DNA from 3 places in the Streptomyces sp. NPDC048002 genome. Region 1 is predicted to be linked to each of the others. Evidence: predicted binding sites of a transcription regulator. Region 1 holds the regulator's gene; each other region holds the start of a gene.
The links. Region 1 encodes HrcA, which represses chaperone genes, less so after heat shock. Its sites were predicted from a motif close to TTNGCACTCNGNNNNNCNGAGTGCNAA; they were not measured.
Positions count from the first base shown of each region.

Region 1 (6,548 bases):
CAACGCTGTCCCGGCGGCCGCGAGTTCGGCGGCCAGGACCTCCACCAGCTGTCCGGCGGGCAGTTCCCGCGCCATCCGGTGCCCCTGGCCCGCCCACAGCGCCATGCCCTGCGCGTCGCCCGCCTTGGCGGCCGCCTTGCGCAGCGGCGAGGTGAGGTGGTGGACCTCGGGGTAGGCGGCGGGCGCGTACGGGCCGTGCTCGCGCATGAACCGGTTGACCAGTCCGCGCGCGGGGCGGCCGGAGAAGGCCCGGGTCAGCCCGGTGCGCGCGAACAGGGGGTTGGTCAGCGCCTGCTTGTGCACGGGGCTCGCGCCGGACTCGGGGGTGACGAGGAAGGCGGTGCCGAGCTGGGCGGCACTGGCCCCGGCGGCGAGGACGGCGGCGATCTGGCTGCCGCGCATCAGGCCGCCGGCGGCGACGACCGGGATGCCGACGCTCTCGCGGATCTGGCCGATCAGCGACAGCAGTCCGATGCCGGTGCCGTCGGTCTCGGGGTGGTCCCGGTGGGTGCCCTGGTGGCCGCCGGCCTCGACGCCCTGCGCGATCACCGCGTCGGCGCCGGCCCGCTCGACGGCGCGGGCCTCCTCGGAGGTGGTCGCGGTGACCAGGGTGAAGGTGCCGGCCCGGCGCAGCGAGTCGAGCACCTCGGCGCTCGGCACCCCGAAGTGGAAGGAGACCACCGGGACCGGGTTGTCCAGCAGGACGGCGAGCTTGGCCTCGTAGCCGTCGTCACGGCCGCTGTCGGGGTCCCCCAGCTCGGTCTCGTACCAGCCGGCCTCCCCGGCCAGCTGATGGGCGTAGACGTCCACGGCCGCCGCGTCCGCGTGCTCGGGCTGCGGCATGAAGAGGTTCACGCCGAACGGGCGGCCGGTGAGCCCCCGCAACTGCTTGATCTCCTGGTACATGCCGTCGGCGGTCTTGTACCCGGCGGCGAGGAAGCCGAGCCCGCCGGCCTCGGCCACGGCCGCGGCGAGCGTCGGTACGGAGACGCCGCCCGCCATGGGGGCCTGCACGATCGGAAGGGGAAAGAGATCGGTCAGTGCGGAGGACATGACGGCATGTTGTCACGTCCTCCGAACAAGTCCGAATCCACCCGCCCTGTGGCATAGACCACGGGCAGGAGCCGAGCCGGAGGGCCGTCGAAGCGCCTCCGGCCCACCCGTTTCAGCGACCGTTGAACGCGTCCTTCAGGCGTGAGAACAGCCCCTGCTGCCCCGGCTGGAACTGGCCCTGGGGCCGTTCCTCGCCGCGGAGCTTGGCCAGTTCGCGCAGGAGGCGCTCCTGCTCCGGGTCGAGCTTGGTCGGGGTCTGCACCTCGACGTGGACGATCAGGTCGCCCCGGCCGCCGCCGCGCAGGTGCGTGACGCCCCGGCCGTGCAGCGGGATCGACTGGCCGGACTGGGTGCCCGGCCGGATGTCGACCTCCTCCATGCCGTCCAGGGTCTCCAGCGGGACCTTCGTGCCCAGGGACGCCGCCGTCATCGGGATCGTCACCGTGCAGTGCAGGTCGTCGCCGCGCCGCTGGAAGGTCGAGTGCGGCAGCTCGTGGATCTCCACGTACAGGTCACCGGCGGGACCGCCACCGGGCCCGACCTCGCCCTCGCCGGCCAGCTGGATCCGGGTGCCGTTGTCCACACCGGCCGGGATCTTGACCGTGAGGGTGCGCCGCGAGCGGACCCGCCCGTCGCCCGCGCACTCCGGGCACGGGGTGGGCACCACGGTGCCGAAGCCCTGGCACTGGGGGCACGGCCGCGAGGTCATGACCTGGCCGAGGAAGGACCGCGTCACCTGCGACACCTCACCGCGGCCGCGGCACATGTCACAGGTCTGGGCCGAGGTTCCGGGCGCCGCGCCCTCGCCGCTGCACGTGTTGCAGACGACGGCCGTGTCGACCTGGATGTCCTTGGTCGTGCCGAAGGCCGCCTCGTCCAGCTCGATCTCCAGCCGGATCATGGCGTCCTGGCCGCGGCGGGTGCGCGAGCGCGGACCGCGCTGCGAGGCCGTGCCGAAGAACGCGTCCATGATGTCGGAGAAGTTGCCGAAGCCACCGGCCCCGAAGCCGCCCGCGCCCGCGCCGCCGCCCTGCGAGAGCGGGTCGCCGCCGAGGTCGTAGACCTGCTTCTTCTGCGGGTCCGACAGCACCTCGTAAGCGGCGTTGATCTCCTTGAACCGCTCCTGGGTCTTCGGGTCCGGGTTGACGTCCGGGTGCAGCTCGCGAGCGAGCCGCCGGAAGGCCTTCTTGATCTCATCCTGCGACGCGTCGCGGCGCACGCCGAGAACGGCGTAGTAGTCCGTGGCCACTTACGACTCCGCCAGGATCTGTCCGACGTACCGTGCCACCGCTCGTACCGCTCCCATCGTTCCCGGGTAATCCATGCGGGTCGGTCCGACCACGCCGAGCTTGGCTACTGCCTCGCCGCCCGAACCGTAGCCGACCGACACGACGGACGTGGAGTTGAGTCCCTCGTAGGCGTTCTCGTGCCCGATGCGCACGGTCATGCCCGAATCTCCCGCCTCGCCCAGGAGTTTGAGGAGGACGACGTGCTCCTCCAGTGCCTCCAGGACGGGCCGGATGGTGAGGGGAAAGTCATGTCCGAAGCGGGTGAGATTGGCGGTGCCGCCGATCATCAGCCGCTCCTCGTTCTCCTCGACCAGCGTCTCCAGCAGGGTGGAGAGGACGGCCGAGACCGTGCCGCGGTCCTCGATGTCGAAGCCCTCGGGGAGGTCCTCGACGAGCGGCGGCACATCGGTGAAGCGCCGGCCCGCGACCCGGCTGTTCAGCCGCGCCCGCAGATCGGCCAGGGACGTCTCGCCGAACGGCGCCGGGCAGTCGACCATCCGCTGCTCGACCCGTCCGGTGTCCGTGATCAGCACGAGCATCACCCGCGCGGGCGCCAGCGAGAGCAGCTCGACATGGCGCACCGTGGACCGGGTCAGCGAGGGGTACTGCACGACGGCGACCTGGCGGGTGAGCTGGGCGAGCAGCCGGACCGTGCGGGCGACCACGTCGTCGAGGTCGACGGAGCCGTCCAGGAAGTTCTGGATGGCGCGCCGCTCCGGCGCGGTCATCGGCTTGACGCCGGCCAGCTTGTCGACGAAGAGCCGGTAGCCCTTGTCCGTCGGGATGCGTCCGGCGCTGGTGTGCGGCTGGGCGATGAAGCCCTCGTCCTCCAGCGCCGCCATGTCGTTGCGGACGGTCGCCGGGGAGACCCCGAGGTTGTGCCGCTCGGTGAGGGCCTTGGAACCCACCGGTTCCTCGGTGCCCACGTAGTCCTGGACGATGGCGCGCAGTACTTGCAGCCTGCGTTCACTCAGCATCCGCGCACACCTCCAGAAAGTCGTCCCCCAGTCCCCCGGGGCTCCTCGCCTGGCACTCTGTCCGTCCGAGTGCCAGCAGTCCCGGCCCCAGTGTACGGCGGTGGGGTACTCCCCGGGCAAGGTCGGACCGAGGCGGCGGCCTGTGGAGCTAGCGTCGCCGGTATGACGGTGACTTGGGAAGAGCTGGGGTGGGAGCGGGTCGCGCCCGGAGTGGGGCGCTGCCGGCTGCCCGGCTGGGACTGTACGGCCGGTGTGGTCCTCGGAGAGGCTACGGCGCTGGTGGTCGACGCCGGGTCGAGCCTGGCGGAGGGGGCGCGGCTGCGGATGCGGGCGGAGGCGCTCGCCGGTCACCGTGTGACCCATCTCGCGCTGACCCATCCGCACTTCGACCATGTCTTCGGCGCGGCGGCCTTCGCGGGCGCCGAGGTGTACGGCGCGGTCGGCGTCGACGCCGTGTACGGGCCGCACGGCCGGGCGGAGCTGCGGGCCGACGCGGTGCGCCACGGTCTGGAAGCGGCCGCGGCGGACGAGGCGGTGGACGTGCTCACCCCGCCCCGCCACCACGTCTCGGGCGAGTGGACCCTGGACCTCGGCCCCGGCCGCCAGGTCCTCCTCGCCAACGTGGGTCCCGGGCACACCGCCCACGACCTGGTGGTCCTGGTTCCGGGCAGCCCGGAGGTGGTGTTCTGCGGGGACCTGGTGGAGGAGTCGGGCGAGCCGCAGGCGGGCCCGGACGCGGTGCCCTCGCGGTGGCCGGCGGCTCTGGACCGGCTGCTGTCGCTGGGCGGCGAGGACGCGCTGTACGTGCCCGGTCACGGAGCGGTGGTGGACGCCGCGTTCGTCCGGGCCCAGCGCGACGTGCTGGCGGCGCGCTTCGGCGTGTCGTAGGACCTGGCGGGGCGGTTCTCCTATCGTCATCCGAATGCGCCAGTACTCGCCGGACCTGACCCCGCCGTGGAAGAAGCCCAAGCCGGTTCCCGAGGTCGAGGCGGAGCCCGGTCTGGTGGTGGAGGAGCCCGGCACCGGTTTCTGCGGGGCGGTGATCCGCTGCGAGGCGGGCACGGTGACGCTGGAGGACCGCTTCGGCAAGCACCGGGTGTTCCCGCTGGAACCGCGGGGCTTCCTGCTGGAGGGCAGGGCCGTGACACTGGTCCGTCCCTCGTCCGGAGGTCCGGCCCGGCCCGCCCGGACGGCGTCCGGTTCCGTCGCGGTCCCCGGTGCCCGGGCCCGGGTGGCACGCGCCGGGCGCATCTACGTCGAGGGCCGGCACGACGCGGAGCTGGTGGAGAAGGTCTGGGGCGACGACCTGCGCATCGAGGGCGTGGTGGTGGAGTACCTGGAGGGCGTGGACGACCTGCCGGCGATCGTCGCGGAGTTCGCCCCCGGCCCGGACGCGCGGCTCGGGGTGCTCGTGGACCACCTGGTGCCGGGGTCCAAGGAGTGGCGCATCGCACAGGAGGTGACCGGCGAGCACGCCCTGGTGGTGGGCCATCCCTACATCGACATCTGGGAGGCCGTGAAGCCCGCCTCCCTGGGCATCGCGGCCTGGCCGAAGGTGCCCCGCGGACAGGACTGGAAGACCGGCGTGTGCCGGGCGCTCGGCTGGCCCTCGGAGAACACCGGCGCGGTGTGGCAGGCCATCCTGGCCCGCGTCAGTTCCTACAAGGACCTGGAGCCGGAGCTGCTGGGCTCCGTGGAACACCTGATCGACCACGTGACGGCCCCCTGACCCCGGCCCCGGACCACGATCTCGGCCCCGGACCACGTGACGGCCCAGGACCACGCCCTCGGCGCAGGACCGCGCGCCCCGGTCGCCCCCACCGCACGACGGTCACCGCCGCACCACTCGCCCCACGGCCACCAGGCACCGGCCCGCACCCGCCGGTGACCCACGCCACCGCGGGCGGACACCCCGCCGGGCGCACCGCACCCCCGCCGCCACGACCACGGTCGCCGCGCGACGGACCGGTGCGGGGCCGCGCGCGCCGGGGCCCGAGGCGCCCCGCACCGGCCTCCGCGGCACCGCCGCCGGTCCGGTGTCAGTCGACCAGGTCGCGGACCACCGCGTCCGCCAGCAGGCGTCCGCGCAGGGTCAGTACGGCTCGGCCCCCGTCGTAGGGGCCCGGCTCCAGCAGGCCGTCGCCGAGGGCGCGGTGGGCGGCCGCGAGGCCCGCCTCCCGCAGCAGGGACAGCGGTACGCCCTCCCGCAGCCGCAGCTCCAGCAGGATCCGCTCGACGCGCCGGTCCTCGTCCGACAGCAGCTCGCGCCCGGCGCCCGGGGACCGGCCGGAGGCCAGCGCCGCCGCGTAGGCGCCGGGGTGCTTCACGTTCCACCAGCGGACCCCGCCCACGTGGGAGTGGGCGCCGGGGCCCGCACCCCACCAGTCGGCGCCGCGCCAGTACAGCTCGTTGTGCAGGCACCGGCCGGCCGGGGAGGTCGCCCAGTTCGAGACCTCGTACCAGTCGAAGCCGGCCCGGGCCATGACCTCGTCCGCGATCAGATAGCGGTCGGCGTGCACGTCGTCGTCGGTCATCGGGACCTCGCCGCGCCGGATGCGGCGGGCCAGCTGGGTGCCCTCCTCGACGATCAGGGCGTACGCCGAGACATGGTCCGGCCCGGCGCCGATCGCGGCCTCCAGGGACGCCCGCCAGTCGTCGTCGGACTCCCCGGGGGTGCCGTAGATCAGGTCGAGGTTGACGTGCTCGAACCCGGCGGCCCGCGCCTCCGCCACGCACGCCTCGGGGCGGCCCGGTGTGTGGGTGCGGTCCAGCACCTGCAGCACATGCCGCTTCGCGCTCTGCATGCCGAAGGAGATCCGGTTGAAGCCGCCCTCGCGGAGGGTGGCCAGATAGGCCGGGTCCACCGACTCCGGGTTCGCCTCGGTGGTGATCTCCGCGTCCGGGGCGAGCCCGAACTCGTCGCGGATCGCGCCCAGCATCCGCACCAGGTCCTCCGCCGCGAGCAGGGTCGGCGTACCGCCGCCCACGAAGACCGTACGCACCGCCCGCGGGTCGTCGCCCAGCACCTTCCGGGCCAGGCGGACCTCGTCGGTGAGGGTGTCCGCGTAGTTGTCGCGGGAGGCCAGGACGCCGCCGGTGCCGCGCAGCTCGGTCGCCGTGTAGGTGTTGAAGTCGCAGTACCCGCAGCGGGTCGCGCAGTAGGGGACGTGCAGGTAGAACCCGAGCGGGCGGTCGGCCGCGCCGGCCAGCGCGGAGGCGGGGAGCGTGC
Region 1 covers NZ_JBEZNL010000009.1:183,601-190,148, reverse strand. The annotation lists gene AB0E07_RS15120 (nitronate monooxygenase) at 1-1,053, opposite strand, end outside; gene dnaJ (molecular chaperone DnaJ) at 1,166-2,302, opposite strand; gene hrcA (heat-inducible transcriptional repressor HrcA) at 2,303-3,319, opposite strand; gene AB0E07_RS15105 (MBL fold metallo-hydrolase) at 3,482-4,207, shown strand; gene AB0E07_RS15100 (DUF3097 domain-containing protein) at 4,242-5,048, shown strand; gene hemW (radical SAM family heme chaperone HemW) at 5,359-6,548, opposite strand, start outside.

Region 2 (6,548 bases), on a different contig from region 1:
TGCCCGAGCTGTAGCTGCTCTTGAACCAGTTCAGCTCAGGGCTGCTTGCCTTCATAGCTCTCCCAACAGCTTCTCGATGAAGGCCAGGGAGTCCCTGGGCGACAACGCCTGCGCTCGGAGGACTCCGTACGTCGCCTCCAACGGGCTGACCTTCTTGGGCACGGTGTGCAGGATGCTCGCCTCCTGCACCTCCATGTACCCAATCCTGCGCTGATCCGGGAGATGGATCAACGTGAACGCCCCGCCAAGTCCCGCGTGCTCGACGCGCTCTGTGGGCATGATCTGCATCTCGACGTTCCGCTCATGGCCGATGAGCACCAGCCGCTCCAACTGGCCGCGCAGCACTTGATGTCCGCCAACAGGCCTGCGCAGAACCTGCTCCTCGATGACGAAGCTCAGGAGCGGGGCCGGGCGTCGGGTGAGCAGGCTCTGCCTCTCCATGCGTGCGGCCACTCGCTGTTCCACGACCTCTTCGCCCAGCAGGGGACGCCACATGTTGAAGACGGCTCGCGCGTAGTCCTCGGTCTGGAGGAGACCCTTGACCACGTGATTGTCGTAGGCGTGCAATTCAGTCGCCTGCGACTCCAGTTCCGCGTACCGCCGGAAGAACCCCGGATACCGGGCCTTCGCCACCTCCTCCTTCATGGCGCTCAATACGCCTCGCGCCCCGACCGCCCGGTCCATCGAGTCGATCAGGTCCGGCTTCGGGATCCTGCGGCCCTGTTCCACCGCGCCGATCTGCGCCTGGCCGTAGCCCACTTGATCCCCGAGTTGTGCCTGGGTGAGGTCGGCCGCCTCCCGGAACAGCTTCACCTGCCGTCCGAAGCAGCGCAGGAAGCCGACGTCCGCGTCCAAGTCCATGCCATGCCTCCCTGCGAATTCGCCACCGTGATCGCAGGGTAGGAGTTGGCCTGGTCAACTGGCATTCGAACAGGGCTAGTTGGTTCGTGTGAGTGAATCGGCCGCGAAAGCTTTCTTCACCCAACGCGTCCGCGTGCGCACTCTCCGTGCTGTACGGTCGGCACAAATACGGCCCCCGCAACGGCGCCAACCGTTCGCGAGGGCCTGAACCACTAGTGGAAAGCCCTCCACCGTGATTTATCGTCACCATATCGCGCCCTCGCGCGACTTCGGTCAGTACGCGCACGCCATCATCCGGCACCCTCGGCTGGACTCCCACGCCGTCCGGCTGCTCACCTGGCAACTCTCCCTCCCGGAGGGAAAGCGCGAAACTCTGTCGGAGACAGCCGCTCGTGCCCGGATCGGGGCGACCGCCTTCATCAACGCCAAGCGTGCGCTCAAGCGCGAGGGGTACCTCCACGAGTGGCGGCTTCAAGGGCCGGGCGGGCTGTGGAGGACCGAACAGCTCATCACCAGCGAGCCGTTGAGCGACGCGGAGGCGGCCAAGCTCCGTGGGCAGCGGCCCCCGCTCCCCGTATCCGCCGCATCGCCGCAGGTCACTCCGAGTCCCCGCGTACCGACCGTCGGTCAGCCGAGTCGTCGGCCCACCGACGGTCATCCAAAGGCGAACACCACGGAGAACACCCCCGACCAACCCCCCGAACCCCCCGAGCCGTCAACCGGTGAAGTGGACGAAGAGGCCCGCGCTCTCGTCTCCGAGTACCCCCGGCTCGCCCCCGCCCTCCGGCACATCCCCGCCGCCATGCGCAAGCAGTTGACCGCGCTCACCGCCCGCTGGCTGGCCGCGGGGCACACGCCGTCCACGGTCCGCGCGCACATCCTGCGCGGTCTCCCGGACGACGGGACCCCGGTCCACCGTCCCGGCGGTCTGCTGCGCTATCTGCTCCGCGAGGTGGCGCCCGTACCCGGGGACACCGTGCCACCGCCCGGCGCGACGAGTTCGCCCGGTCGTCTCTCCGTCAGGCTGTCCGGGCTGCGGGAGTGCGAGGGCGAGCACACCCAGGCCACCCTGTTCCGGCCGGTGGGTGACGAGACGTTCTGCGGCGGCTGCTCCGAGGGGGCGGACCGGGGCGCCCCGGAAAGCCGGAAGCCCGGCACCCCCCGTGGAAGCGGGGTGCCGGGCCTTCGGTGCTGACCTGGGTCAGTGGGAGTGGCCGTGGCCGTGACCGGCCGCGGCGGGCTCCTCCTCTTCCTTCTTCTCGACGACCAGGGTCTCGGTCGTCAGGAGGAGGGAAGCGATGGAGGCGGCGTTCTCCAGGGCGGAGCGGGTGACCTTGACCGGGTCGATGACGCCGGCCTTGACCAGGTCGCCGTACTCGCCGGTGGCGGCGTTGAAGCCCTGGCCCTTGTCGAGCTCGGCGACCTTGGAGGTAATGACGTAACCCTCCAGGCCGGCGTTCTCGGCGATCCAGCGCAGCGGCTCGACGGCGGCCTTGCGGACGACCGCGACACCGGTGGCCTCGTCGCCGGTCTTGTCGAGGTTGCCCTCAAGGACCTTGACGGCGTGGACCAGAGCGGAGCCACCACCGGAGACGATGCCCTCCTCGACCGCGGCGCGGGTCGCGGAGATGGCGTCCTCCAGACGGTGCTTCTTCTCCTTCAGCTCCACCTCGGTGGCGGCGCCGACCTTGATCACGCACACGCCGCCGGCCAGCTTCGCGAGGCGCTCCTGGAGCTTCTCGCGGTCCCAGTCGGAGTCCGTGTTCTCGATCTCGGCCTTGATCTGGCCGACGCGGCCGACGACGTCCTCGGAGTTGCCGGCGCCGTCGACGATCGTGGTGTCGTCCTTGGAGATGGTCACGCGGCGGGCGGAGCCCAGCACGTCCAGACCGGCCTGGTCGAGCTTGAGGCCGACCTCCTCGGAGATGACCGTGGCGCCGGTGAGGACCGCCATGTCCTGGAGCATCGCCTTGCGGCGGTCACCGAAGCCGGGGGCCTTGACGGCGACCGCGTTGAAGGTGCCGCGGATCTTGTTCACGACCAGGGTCGACAGGGCCTCGCCCTCGACGTCCTCGGCGATGATCAGCAGCGGCTTGGACGCGCCGGCCTGGATGACCTTCTCCAGCAGCGGCAGCAGGTCCTGGATGGAGGAGATCTTGCCCTGGTTGATGAGGATGTAGGGGTCCTCCAGGACGGCTTCCATGCGCTCCTGGTCCGTCACGAAGTACGGCGACAGGTAGCCCTTGTCGAAGGCCATGCCCTCGGTGAAGTCCAGCTCCAGACCGAAGGTGTTGGACTCCTCGACGGTGATGACACCGTCCTTGCCGACCTTGTCCATCGCCTCGGCGATCAGCTCGCCGACCTGCTGGTCCTGGGCGGACAGCGCGGCGACGGCCGCGATGTCGGCCTTGTCGTCGATCGGGCGGGCGGTGGCGAGGAGGTCCTCGGAGACGGCCTTGACGGCGGCGTCGATGCCCTTCTTCAGGGCGGCCGGGGAGGCACCCGCGGCGACGTTCTTCAGGCCCTCGCGCACCAGCGCCTGGGCGAGCACGGTGGCGGTGGTGGTGCCGTCACCCGCGATGTCGTTGGTCTTGGTCGCCACCTCCTTCACCAGCTGGGCGCCGAGGTTCTCGTACGGGTCCTCGATCTCGACCTCACGGGCGATCGTGACACCGTCGTTGGTGATGGTGGGGGCGCCGAACTTCTTGTCGATGACGACGTTGCGGCCCTTGGGGCCGATCGTCACCTTGACCGTGTCGGCCAGCTTGTTGACGCCGCGCTCGAGGGCGCGACGGGCGTCCTCGTCGAACTTCAGGATCTTCGCCATGACAGCTGGGAGCCCTCTCGAATCTGTGGGTTTCTCAAAAAAGACACTGCGCCCCGGGCGCCCGGGTTCATAAATGGTCGCGGGGGCCAGGGGCGCAGTGGGAAAACTCTGAGGTGGTCTTACTTCTCGATGACCGCGAGCACGTCGCGGGACGAGAGGACGAGGTACTCCTCGCCGTTGTACTTCACCTCGGTGCCGCCGTACTTGCTGTACAGCACGATGTCGCCGACCTTGACGTCGAGCGGCAGGCGCTCGCCGTTCTCGAAGCGACCCGGACCGACGGCGAGGATGACGCCCTCCTGGGGCTTCTCCTTCGCGGTGTCCGGGATGACCAGGCCAGAGGCGGTGGTCTGCTCGGCGTCGAGCGGCTGGACCACGATGCGGTCCTCAAGCGGCTTGATGGCAACCTTGGAGCTGGTGGTCGTCACGATCCGACCTCCCCCTTCGGAGATCTCACGGGGTTAACTGTCTGAGGTGGCGACCAGGTGGATCCGTCGTCGCGGGTGCCGGACCTGCCCGTCGCGTAGTTGGCACTCTCCAGTGGGGAGTGCCAGACCCGAGACTATGACCGCGATTAGCACTCGGTCAAGCGGAGTGCCAATTACGCGCGGCGGTCCGATCTTCGCACCGCGCCGCCGCAGGGATTCCACCGCGGTCCGCCACGGGATCCGCCACCACCCTCGGCCACGGTCACAGGTGGTCCTCCAGGCGGCCCGCTCGTAGGCCCGCCTCCCGGATTTCCGTCAGCAGGCGTCTCGTCCGGTCGACCAGGGGCAGGCCCGTGGGGTCGGTGGAGGGGAGGGAGACGATGTCGCCGGGGCGCAGGCGGTGGGGGCCCTCGGTGAACGTCAGCCGGCCGGACGGGGTCATCGTCGCCCGCCACAGCACCACCGCCGAGATCCCGCAGTCGGCGGCCGCGCGGAGCGTGGTGGCGTCGTACGTGCCGTGCGGCGGGCGGAAGAGGCGGGGGCGGATGCCGAAGCGGGCGTGGAGCTTGTCCTGCTGGCCGCAGATCTCGGCGCGCTGCCCGGCGTAGGGCAGGCCGCGCAGGGAGGTGTGGTCGAGGGTGTGGTTCTGGATCGTGGCGCCCACCGCGCGCAGCCGGGCGAAGTGGCCGTAGCCCGGTCCGGCGACGCTGTCGGTGAGGAACATGCCGACCGGGAGCCGCAGTTCGCGGACCAGGTCGATGAAGCGGGGGTCGCGTTCGGCGCCGTCGTCGTAGGTGAGGAAGACGACCGGTTCGCGGGTGGCGACGCGGTCCACGACCGGCGGCGTCCGGTACGGCCGGGACGCCTGCGTGGACGTACGGGCCGACGGTTGGCCGGGGCGGTCCGAGGGGCCCGCGGCCTGGGCGCAGCCGGCCAGGAGCGCGGCCGCCGCCAGCCCGGCGAGCGGACCCCGCGCCCTCACAGGTAGTCCTCCAGTCTCGCCACCGCGTACCCCTCGGCCGTGACCCGGTCGAGGAACCGGCGGATCATGTCGGTCATCGACCCCTTCCAGTGCTCCTTGCCGCGGAAGTGGCTGAGCACGATGTCGCCGGGGTGGAGGTCCCGGTCCCACTCGCGGTACTCCCAGCGGTCGACGAAGACCTCCTCGTTCCACAGGGGCGCGTGGGTGATGCCGCAGGACTTGGCGGCGCGCAGGGTGTTCTCGTTGTAGTTGCCGAAGGGCGGGCGGAAGAGGGCCGGGCGCTTGCCATAGCGCTTCTCGATCACGTCCTGCATGCCGCAGATCTCGCGCTTCTGGCGGGCGTAGGACAGGCCCGGCAGGTAGGGGTGGTGGAGGGTGTGGTTGTGCAGGCCCACGCCCGCGCGCTGCATCCGCGCGAAGTAGCCGTAGTCCTCCTTGACCAGGTAGTCGCTGAGGAAGGCGGTGTAGGGGATCTTCAGCTCGCTCATCATGCGCAGGAAGGCGGGGTCCTTCTCGGCGCCGTCGTCGATGGTGAGGAAGACGATCTTCTCCTTGGTGGGGACCGTGGTGAAGACCGGCGGGAGTCCGTCCTCGGTGTGGCCGTCGACCTCGAAGCCCTTGCGGGTGGTGATCCTCGGCTTCTTCGCGGGGGGCGCCGGGGCGGTCAGCGGGACCCTGGCCAGCTTCCAGCGCTTCGCCGTGGCGGCGCGGGCCGCGGCGGCGGCGCCCAGCTTGCCGGCGTAGGCGTCCAGGGCGCGGGCGGGCGGCGCCTGGAGGGGCTGCTGCCCGGGGGCGGGACGGGCCGCCCCCGAGGTGGCGGGACCGTCGCTCCCCACACAGCCCGAGAGGAGGGCGGCGGCGGTCAGCAGGGCGAGTCCGCCGTGCAACCCCACCCCACGAAGGGTCCGGTTCTTATCATTTTGTACGACTTCTCGCATGGGGCCGGATCCTCCCAGGCCCCCGCCCCCGCGCCGGGCCGACACCGCCACCGCGGGCGCGCCGTCCACCGACTGGCCCACAATGACCCGGTGAACGACCTCGCTCCCCTCCTCACCCCCGAGGGCCGCGCCCTCCTCGACGCGGTCCGCGGCACCGCCCCCGCCGACGAACTCGCGGTGGCCACCCGGCTGCGCCGGGACCACCCGGCCGAGCTGGTGTCGGCGGCACTCGGACAGGCCCGGCTGCGCACACGGGCGGAGGCGAAGTTCGGAGCGGAGGACGCGGGGCGGATGTTCTTCACGCCCCACGGCGTGGAGCAGTCGACCCGGTCGAGCGTGGCGGCCTACCGGGCCGGGCGGCTGCGGGAGCTGGGCGTCACCTCGGTCGCCGATCTGTGCTGCGGGATCGGCGGGGACGCGATCGCCCTGGCCCGCGCCGGGATCCGGGTGCTGGCCGTGGACCGGGACCCGCTGACGGCCGCCGTCGCCCGCGCCAACGCCGAGGCCCTGGG
Region 2 covers NZ_JBEZNL010000038.1:56,548-63,095, reverse strand. The annotation lists gene AB0E07_RS32325 (DUF397 domain-containing protein) at 1-55, opposite strand, end outside; gene AB0E07_RS32320 (helix-turn-helix transcriptional regulator) at 52-861, opposite strand; gene AB0E07_RS32315 (hypothetical protein) at 1,094-2,056, shown strand; gene groL (chaperonin GroEL) at 2,063-3,688, opposite strand; gene groES (co-chaperone GroES) at 3,808-4,116, opposite strand; gene AB0E07_RS32300 (polysaccharide deacetylase family protein) at 4,379-5,098, opposite strand; gene AB0E07_RS32295 (polysaccharide deacetylase family protein) at 5,095-6,036, opposite strand; gene AB0E07_RS32290 (class I SAM-dependent methyltransferase) at 6,127-6,548, shown strand, end outside.
Region 2: a site for HrcA is predicted at 4,263-4,289, ahead of groES (co-chaperone GroES). Genes of this name have one in related genera too.

Region 3 (6,548 bases), on a different contig from region 1:
GAGGACCACCCCGAGCGGCGCTGGCTGGTCGCCTACAGCCGCTCCGCGCTGGTGTGGACGAACGTGCCCTCCCGCTGGCGGCCCTTCCTGCACCAGCAGGTCCGCTGGAAGAAGAGCTTCATCCGCAACCTCTTCTTCACCGGCGGCTTCATGTGGCGCCGCGGACCGGTGCCCGCGCTGCTCTACTACGGCCACGCCCTGTGGGTCCTGGCCGCGCCCGCGCTGGTCTTCTGGCACCTGGTGTGGGCGCCGCTGCACTGGGCGGCGGTCCTCACGGTGCTGTACCTGTGCGGGGTCCTGCTCAAGGGCGCCCTGTGGGGCCTGGCCTACCGCATCGACAACCCCGGCGACCGGCACTGGCGTTACCGCCCGCTGATGAGCCTGCTCTCCTGCTGTGTCCTGGCGTGGCTGCTGCCGTACGCCGCTCTCACCCTGCGCCGCGGAATCTGGACGAGGACTCCCGTATGACCCGAGCGACCCCCACCGGCCGGGCCCCGCACCACGCGCCCGCGGCCCCTTCGCAGTACCTCCCCGACCGCGCGGCCGCACGCGCCGCACGTTCCGTGCGGCGCGCGGTTCGCGTGCTGGTCACCGCCCTCACCGCGGTGACCGCCGCTCTCCTCTACTACGTCGTCCTCACCCGCGGCGGTACCCGATGACCGACGAACCCGCCCTGCCCGCACAGCAACCGAACCCCTCCCCGACCACACCGGGCCGGGAACGCGGGCGGGCCCGGAGGAGGACCCTGGCGCGGGTCGTGCTCGGAGGGCTGGCGGTGGCCGTGGTCACCGTGCCCTTCGCCGTCGCCTGGGAGTACGAGGCCGGACGGCGTACGGTCTCCGCCCAGGTACCGGCGCCCGGAGCCGACGCGGACGCCCGGCCCGCCGCCGACCCCGCCCGGAAGGCCGCCGCGCCCGTCGTCCTCGCCTACCACGACATCGCCCCGGAGCCCCGCGGCCGCTACACGCTCACCCCCGAGCGGCTGGACGCCCAGCTGTCCGCGCTGGCCCGCGCCGGCTACCGGACCCTGTCCACCGAGGAGTTCACCGACTACCTCGCCACCGGCCGCACCCCCGCCCCGCGCACCGTCTACCTGACCTTCGACGACGGCACCCGCGGCCTGTGGACGTACGCCGACCCGGTCCTCGCCAAGCACCGGATGCGCGCGGCGGCCTACCTGATCACCGGTTCCGTGGACACCCACCGCCCCTACTACCTCTCCTGGAACGAGATCGGGCGGATGGCGGACTCCGGCCGCTGGGACTTCCAGGACCACACCCACCTCGCGCACCGCAGGGCCGCCGTGGACGAGGCAGGGCGGCTCGGCTCGGTCCTCGCCAACCGGCTGTGGCTGGACCAGGAGGGCCGGCTGGAGAGCGCGGCGGAGTACCGGGCCCGGATCGAGGAGGACCTCGACCGTTCACTGAGCGCCTTCGCCGAGCACGGGCTGCCCCGGCCGCGGCTGTTCGCCTACCCCTACTCCGAGACGGGCGGCGCGACCAACCAGGCCGACGGAGGCACCACCGTGCTGCGCGAACTGCTGGACGCCCGCTTCACCGCGGCCCTCACCAACACCACCTCCCGGCCGCTGCCCGCCGGCCCCCGCGCCGCCGCGGCCGGACAGGTAAGGCGGCTGGAGGTACTGGGCTCGACCACCCCGGACGACCTGCTGAGCGGCCTCGCCGACTGGACCACGCTCTCCCCCGGCGACGTACCGGAGCCGCTGCTCCACCCCGGCCAGTGGCGGGACGCGAACGGCGGGCCGGTCGGCACCGCGGCCCTGACCGGCGAGGGGCCCGCGACCGGGACGTACGCCTCGGCCGCCCATCTGCCCATGGCCACGGCGGGCTGGCGCGCGTACCGGGTGACCGCCGGCGCGGACCGGCTGCGCGGCAGCGGCACCGGAGTCTCGGTCGAGGTCGGCCACGGCAGCCTCGACCCCTGTGTGATCACGCTCGGCGCCAACGGACTGCGGGTGACGGAGAAGCGGCACGGGGCGGCACCGGAGGTCACCGTCCGGCGGCTCACCCCGGCACCGGCGCACCGGATGACCGTCGACGTCTCGCCGGAGGCGGTGCGGATCACGGTGGACGACGAGGTGACGCTGACGGTGCGCCGACGCGACGGGGAGGAACCCGCGCGGACGGACGGCGGCCTGTCGCTCGCCGTCCGCAACGACGCCCCGGACGGCGCGTGGCCCCGGTTCACCTCCCTGCGGGTCGCCCCCTGACCCGGCGGCCGGACGCGGAAAAGCCGGAGGGCGGCACCCCCCTCATCGGGGAGTGCCGCCCTCCGTCAGGACGTGGATCAACCGTCAGGTCGATCAGAAGTCCATGTCACCGCCCGGCATGCCGCCCGGAGCGGCCGCGGCGGCCTTCTCCGGCTTGTCGGCGATGACGGCCTCGGTGGTGAGGAACAGCGCGGCGATGGAGGCGGCGTTCTGCAGCGCGGAACGGGTCACCTTCGCCGGGTCGATGATGCCCTCGGCGATCATGTCGACGTACTCACCCGTGGCGGCGTTCAGACCGTGGCCGACGGCCAGGTTGCGCACCTTCTCCACGACGACGCCACCCTCCAGACCACCGTTGACGGCGATCTGCTTCAGCGGGGCCTCCAGCGCGAGCTTCACGGCGTTGGCGCCGGTCGCCTCGTCGCCGTCCAGCTCCAGCTTCTCGAAGACCGCGGAGGCCTGGAGCAGGGCCACGCCACCACCGGCGACGATGCCCTCCTCGACGGCCGCCTTGGCGTTGCGCACGGCGTCCTCGATGCGGTGCTTGCGCTCCTTGAGCTCCACCTCGGTGGCGGCACCGGCCTTGATGACGGCCACGCCGCCCGCGAGCTTCGCCAGGCGCTCCTGGAGCTTCTCGCGGTCGTAGTCGGAGTCGCTGTTCTCGATCTCGGCGCGGATCTGGTTGACCCGGCCGGCGACCTGCTCGGAGGAGCCGGCGCCGTCGACGATCGTGGTCTCGTCCTTGGTGATGACGACCTTGCGGGCCTTGCCCAGCAGGTCCAGGGAGGTGTTCTCGAGCTTGAGACCGACCTCCTCGGAGATGACCTCGCCGCCGGTGAGGATGGCGATGTCGTTCAGCATCGCCTTGCGGCGGTCGCCGAAGCCCGGGGCCTTGACGGCGACGGACTTGAAGGTGCCGCGGATCTTGTTGACGACCAGGGTCGACAGGGCCTCGCCCTCGACGTCCTCGGCGATGATCAGCAGCGGCTTGCCCGACTGCATGACCTTCTCCAGCAGCGGGAGCAGGTCCTTGACGGAGCCGATCTTGGAGTTGGCGATCAGGATGTACGGGTCGTCGAGCGACGCCTCCATCCGCTCCATGTCGGTGGCGAAGTACGCCGAGATGTAGCCCTTGTCGAAGCGCATACCCTCGGTGAGCTCGAGCTCCAGACCGAAGGTCTGGGACTCCTCGACGGTGATGACGCCTTCCTTGCCGACCTTGTCCATGGCCTCGGCGATCAGCTCGCCGATCTGGGTGTCGGCGGCGGAGATGGAGGCCGTGGAGGCGATCTGCTCCTTGGTCTCGACGTCCTTCGCCTGCTCCAGCAGGGCGGCGGAGACGGCCTCGACGGCCTTCTCGATACCGCGCTTCAGGGCCATCGGGTTGGCGCCGGCGGCGACGTTGCGCAGGCCCTCGCGGACCAGCGCCTGGGCGAGAACGGTCGCGGTGGTCGTACCGTCACCGGCGACGTCGTCCGTCTTCTTGGCGACTTCCTTGACCAGCTCGGCGCCGATCTTCTCGTACGGGTCCTCGAGCTCGATCTCCTTGGCGATGGAGACACCGTCGTTGGTGATCGTGGGGGCGCCCCACTTCTTCTCGAGGACGACGTTGCGACCCTTGGGGCCGAGCGTCACCTTGACGGCGTCCGCGAGCTGGTTCATGCCGCGCTCGAGGCCGCGCCGCGCCTCCTCGTCGAACGCGATGATCTTGGCCATGTGAAGTGGTCCCTCCAGGACTGGGGGTGATTCCTCGGACCGCGCCCGCGCCCGCGACGGACGGCCTGCCTGCCTCGTGGTTCCTTGCCCCACCCGGCCTGCGGCCTCACCGACCCGGTCCTTCGTTGTCACTCTCACCTTCAGAGTGCTAACGCCAATGATTAGCACTCGACCCATGCGAGTGCAAGCGGCTCTCGGGGATCGAACCCCACCCGATCGGGCGCGCGGCCCGGCGCCGGCCCGCGCGCGGGCACACGGAAGGGCTCGCACCCGAGGGGTTGGGTCCCTCCGGTGCGAGCCCTTCAGCGGAAGACGTCGCTTGCGGTTCTCGGTCGCGCGTTCAGGCAGTGACGCGAACCATGTCGGCCTGCGGGCCCTTCTGGCCCTGCGAGATCTCGAACTCGACCCGCTGGCCCTCTTCCAGGGTGCGGTAACCGTCCATCTGGATCGCGCTGTAGTGGACGAAAACATCCGCACCACCGTCGACCGCGATGAAGCCGTACCCCTTCTCCGCGTTGAACCACTTGACGGTGCCCTGAGCCATGCCTAACTCCCCTATTACTGGCCCTTGCGCAGATCCGCACTTCGCGGATCCGGGTCAGACCTCACCCCCCAGTCGTTTTGGGGGCGTGCGCCGGAACGCGTCGACCGCGGCTGAATGTATCTGTCCAACTGCCGTCTGCAACAGGTCAATCGGACGAGAATTCTGGACGCACGAGGTCCGGAATGTAGTAAGAATTCGCCTGGATTCAGGGCAAGTCGGGCCCCGCAAAAGAAGCAAATGACGCAAAATACCCGCACACTTTGGCTACTTCTTATCGCACGACAGCGGCGGGTTCCCCAACTGTACCGTGCTCAATCAAGCAGAATTGCCCCCTCCGTTTCTCTTACGGAGAGGGCAATTCGATGAACTCTCGGTAACCTCAGTTACCGAAGGTAACGATCAACCGCCGGCGACCGCCGGAATGATGGAGACGCCGGCCCCCTCGGGGGTCGCCGTGTCCAGGCCCTGCTCGAAGCGGACGTCGTCGTCGTTGACGTAGACGTTCACGAAGCGGCGCAGCTTGCCCTGGTCGTCCAGGACGCGGGCGGCGATGCCGGTGTGGTTCTTCTCCAGGTCGGCGATGACCTCGCCGAGGGTGCCGCCCTCGGCGGCGACCTCGGCCTGCCCGCCGGTGTAGGTGCGCAGGATGGTGGGGATGCGGACGGTCACGCTCATGCGAGGCCAGCCTCTCGGAAGGAGTCCAGGTTCGGGCGGATGGTGGCGGTGAGGCCGGTGCCGGCCACCGCGTCGAGGGTCTTCAGGCCGTCGCCGGTGTTGAGGACGACAGTCGTCTTCGCCGGGTCGAGCAGACCGTTCTTGATCAGCTTCTGCGTCACACCGACGGTCACACCGCCGGCCGTCTCGGCGAAGATGCCCTCGGTGCGGGCCAGCAGCTTGATGGCGTCGACGACTTCCTCGTCGGTGACGTCCTCCACCGCGCCGCCGGTGCGGCGGGCGATGTCCAGGACGTAGGGCCCGTCCGCCGGGTTGCCGATGGCCAGCGACTTGGCGATGGTGTTCGGCTTCTGCGGGCGGACCACGTCGTGGCCCTCCTTGTAGGCCACCGACACCGGCGAGCAGCCCTCGGCCTGGGCACCGAAGATCTTGTACGGCCTGTCCTCGACCAGCCCGAGCTTGATCAGCTCCTGGAGCCCCTTGTCGATCTTGGTGAGCTGCGAGCCGGAGGCGATCGGCACGACGATCTGGTCCGGCAGCCGCCAGCCGAGCTGCTCGCAGATCTCGTACGCGAGGGTCTTGGAACCCTCCGCGTAGTAGGGCCGCAGGTTGACGTTGACGAAGCCCCAGCCCTCGCCGGCCGGGTCGCCGATCAGCTCGGAGCAGAAGCGGTTCACATCGTCGTAGTTGCCCTCGATGCCGACGAGCTCGCCGCCGTAGACCGCGGCCATGACGACCTTGCCCTGCTCCAGGTCGTGCGGGATGAACACGCACGAGCGCAGGCCCGCACGGGCCGCCGCGGCGCCCACCGCGCCGGCCAGGTTGCCGGTGGAGGAGCAGCTGAGCGTGGTGAAGCCGAAGGCGCGGGCGGCCTCCAGCGCCTGGGCGACGACGCGGTCCTTGAAGGAGTGCGTCGGGTTTCCGGAGTCGTCCTTCACATACAGGCCGCCGGTGACGCCGAGTTCGCGGGCCAGGTTGTCGGCCTGCACGAGCTTGGTCCAGCCGGGGTTCAGGTTGGGCTTGTCCGCCACGTCTGCGGGGACGGGCAGCAGCGGCGCGTAGCGCCAGATGTTCGCGGGGCCCGCCTCGATCCGCGCGCGGAGCTCCTCGGTGTCGTACGCCGAGAAGTCGTAAGCGATCTCCAGCGGGCCGAAACACTCCTCGCAGGCGAAGACCGGGCCGAGCGGGACGCGGTGACCGCACTCGCGGCAGCTCAGGGCGGCGGCGGGGCCGAGGTCGACGGTGGTGTTTCCGGTGCTTGCGGCAGTCTGCACAGCCATGTGAGGCGAGGCCCTTTCTCCTCATCTTCCTCACGACGCATCTCGCCGTGAGACGGATTTGGCACCTTCCCTAGCCGGGAGCCTCGCAAGGACGATCGACAGT
Region 3 covers NZ_JBEZNL010000002.1:466,435-472,982, forward strand. The annotation lists gene AB0E07_RS05050 (glycosyltransferase) at 1-468, shown strand, start outside; gene AB0E07_RS05055 (hypothetical protein) at 465-659, shown strand; gene AB0E07_RS05060 (polysaccharide deacetylase family protein) at 656-2,230, shown strand; gene groL (chaperonin GroEL) at 2,324-3,946, opposite strand; gene AB0E07_RS05070 (cold-shock protein) at 4,287-4,490, opposite strand; gene AB0E07_RS05075 (MoaD/ThiS family protein) at 4,890-5,165, opposite strand; gene thrC (threonine synthase) at 5,162-6,445, opposite strand; SAM riboswitch class I at 6,464-6,548, opposite strand, start outside.
Region 3: a site for HrcA is predicted at 4,108-4,134, ahead of groL (chaperonin GroEL). Genes of this name have one in related genera too.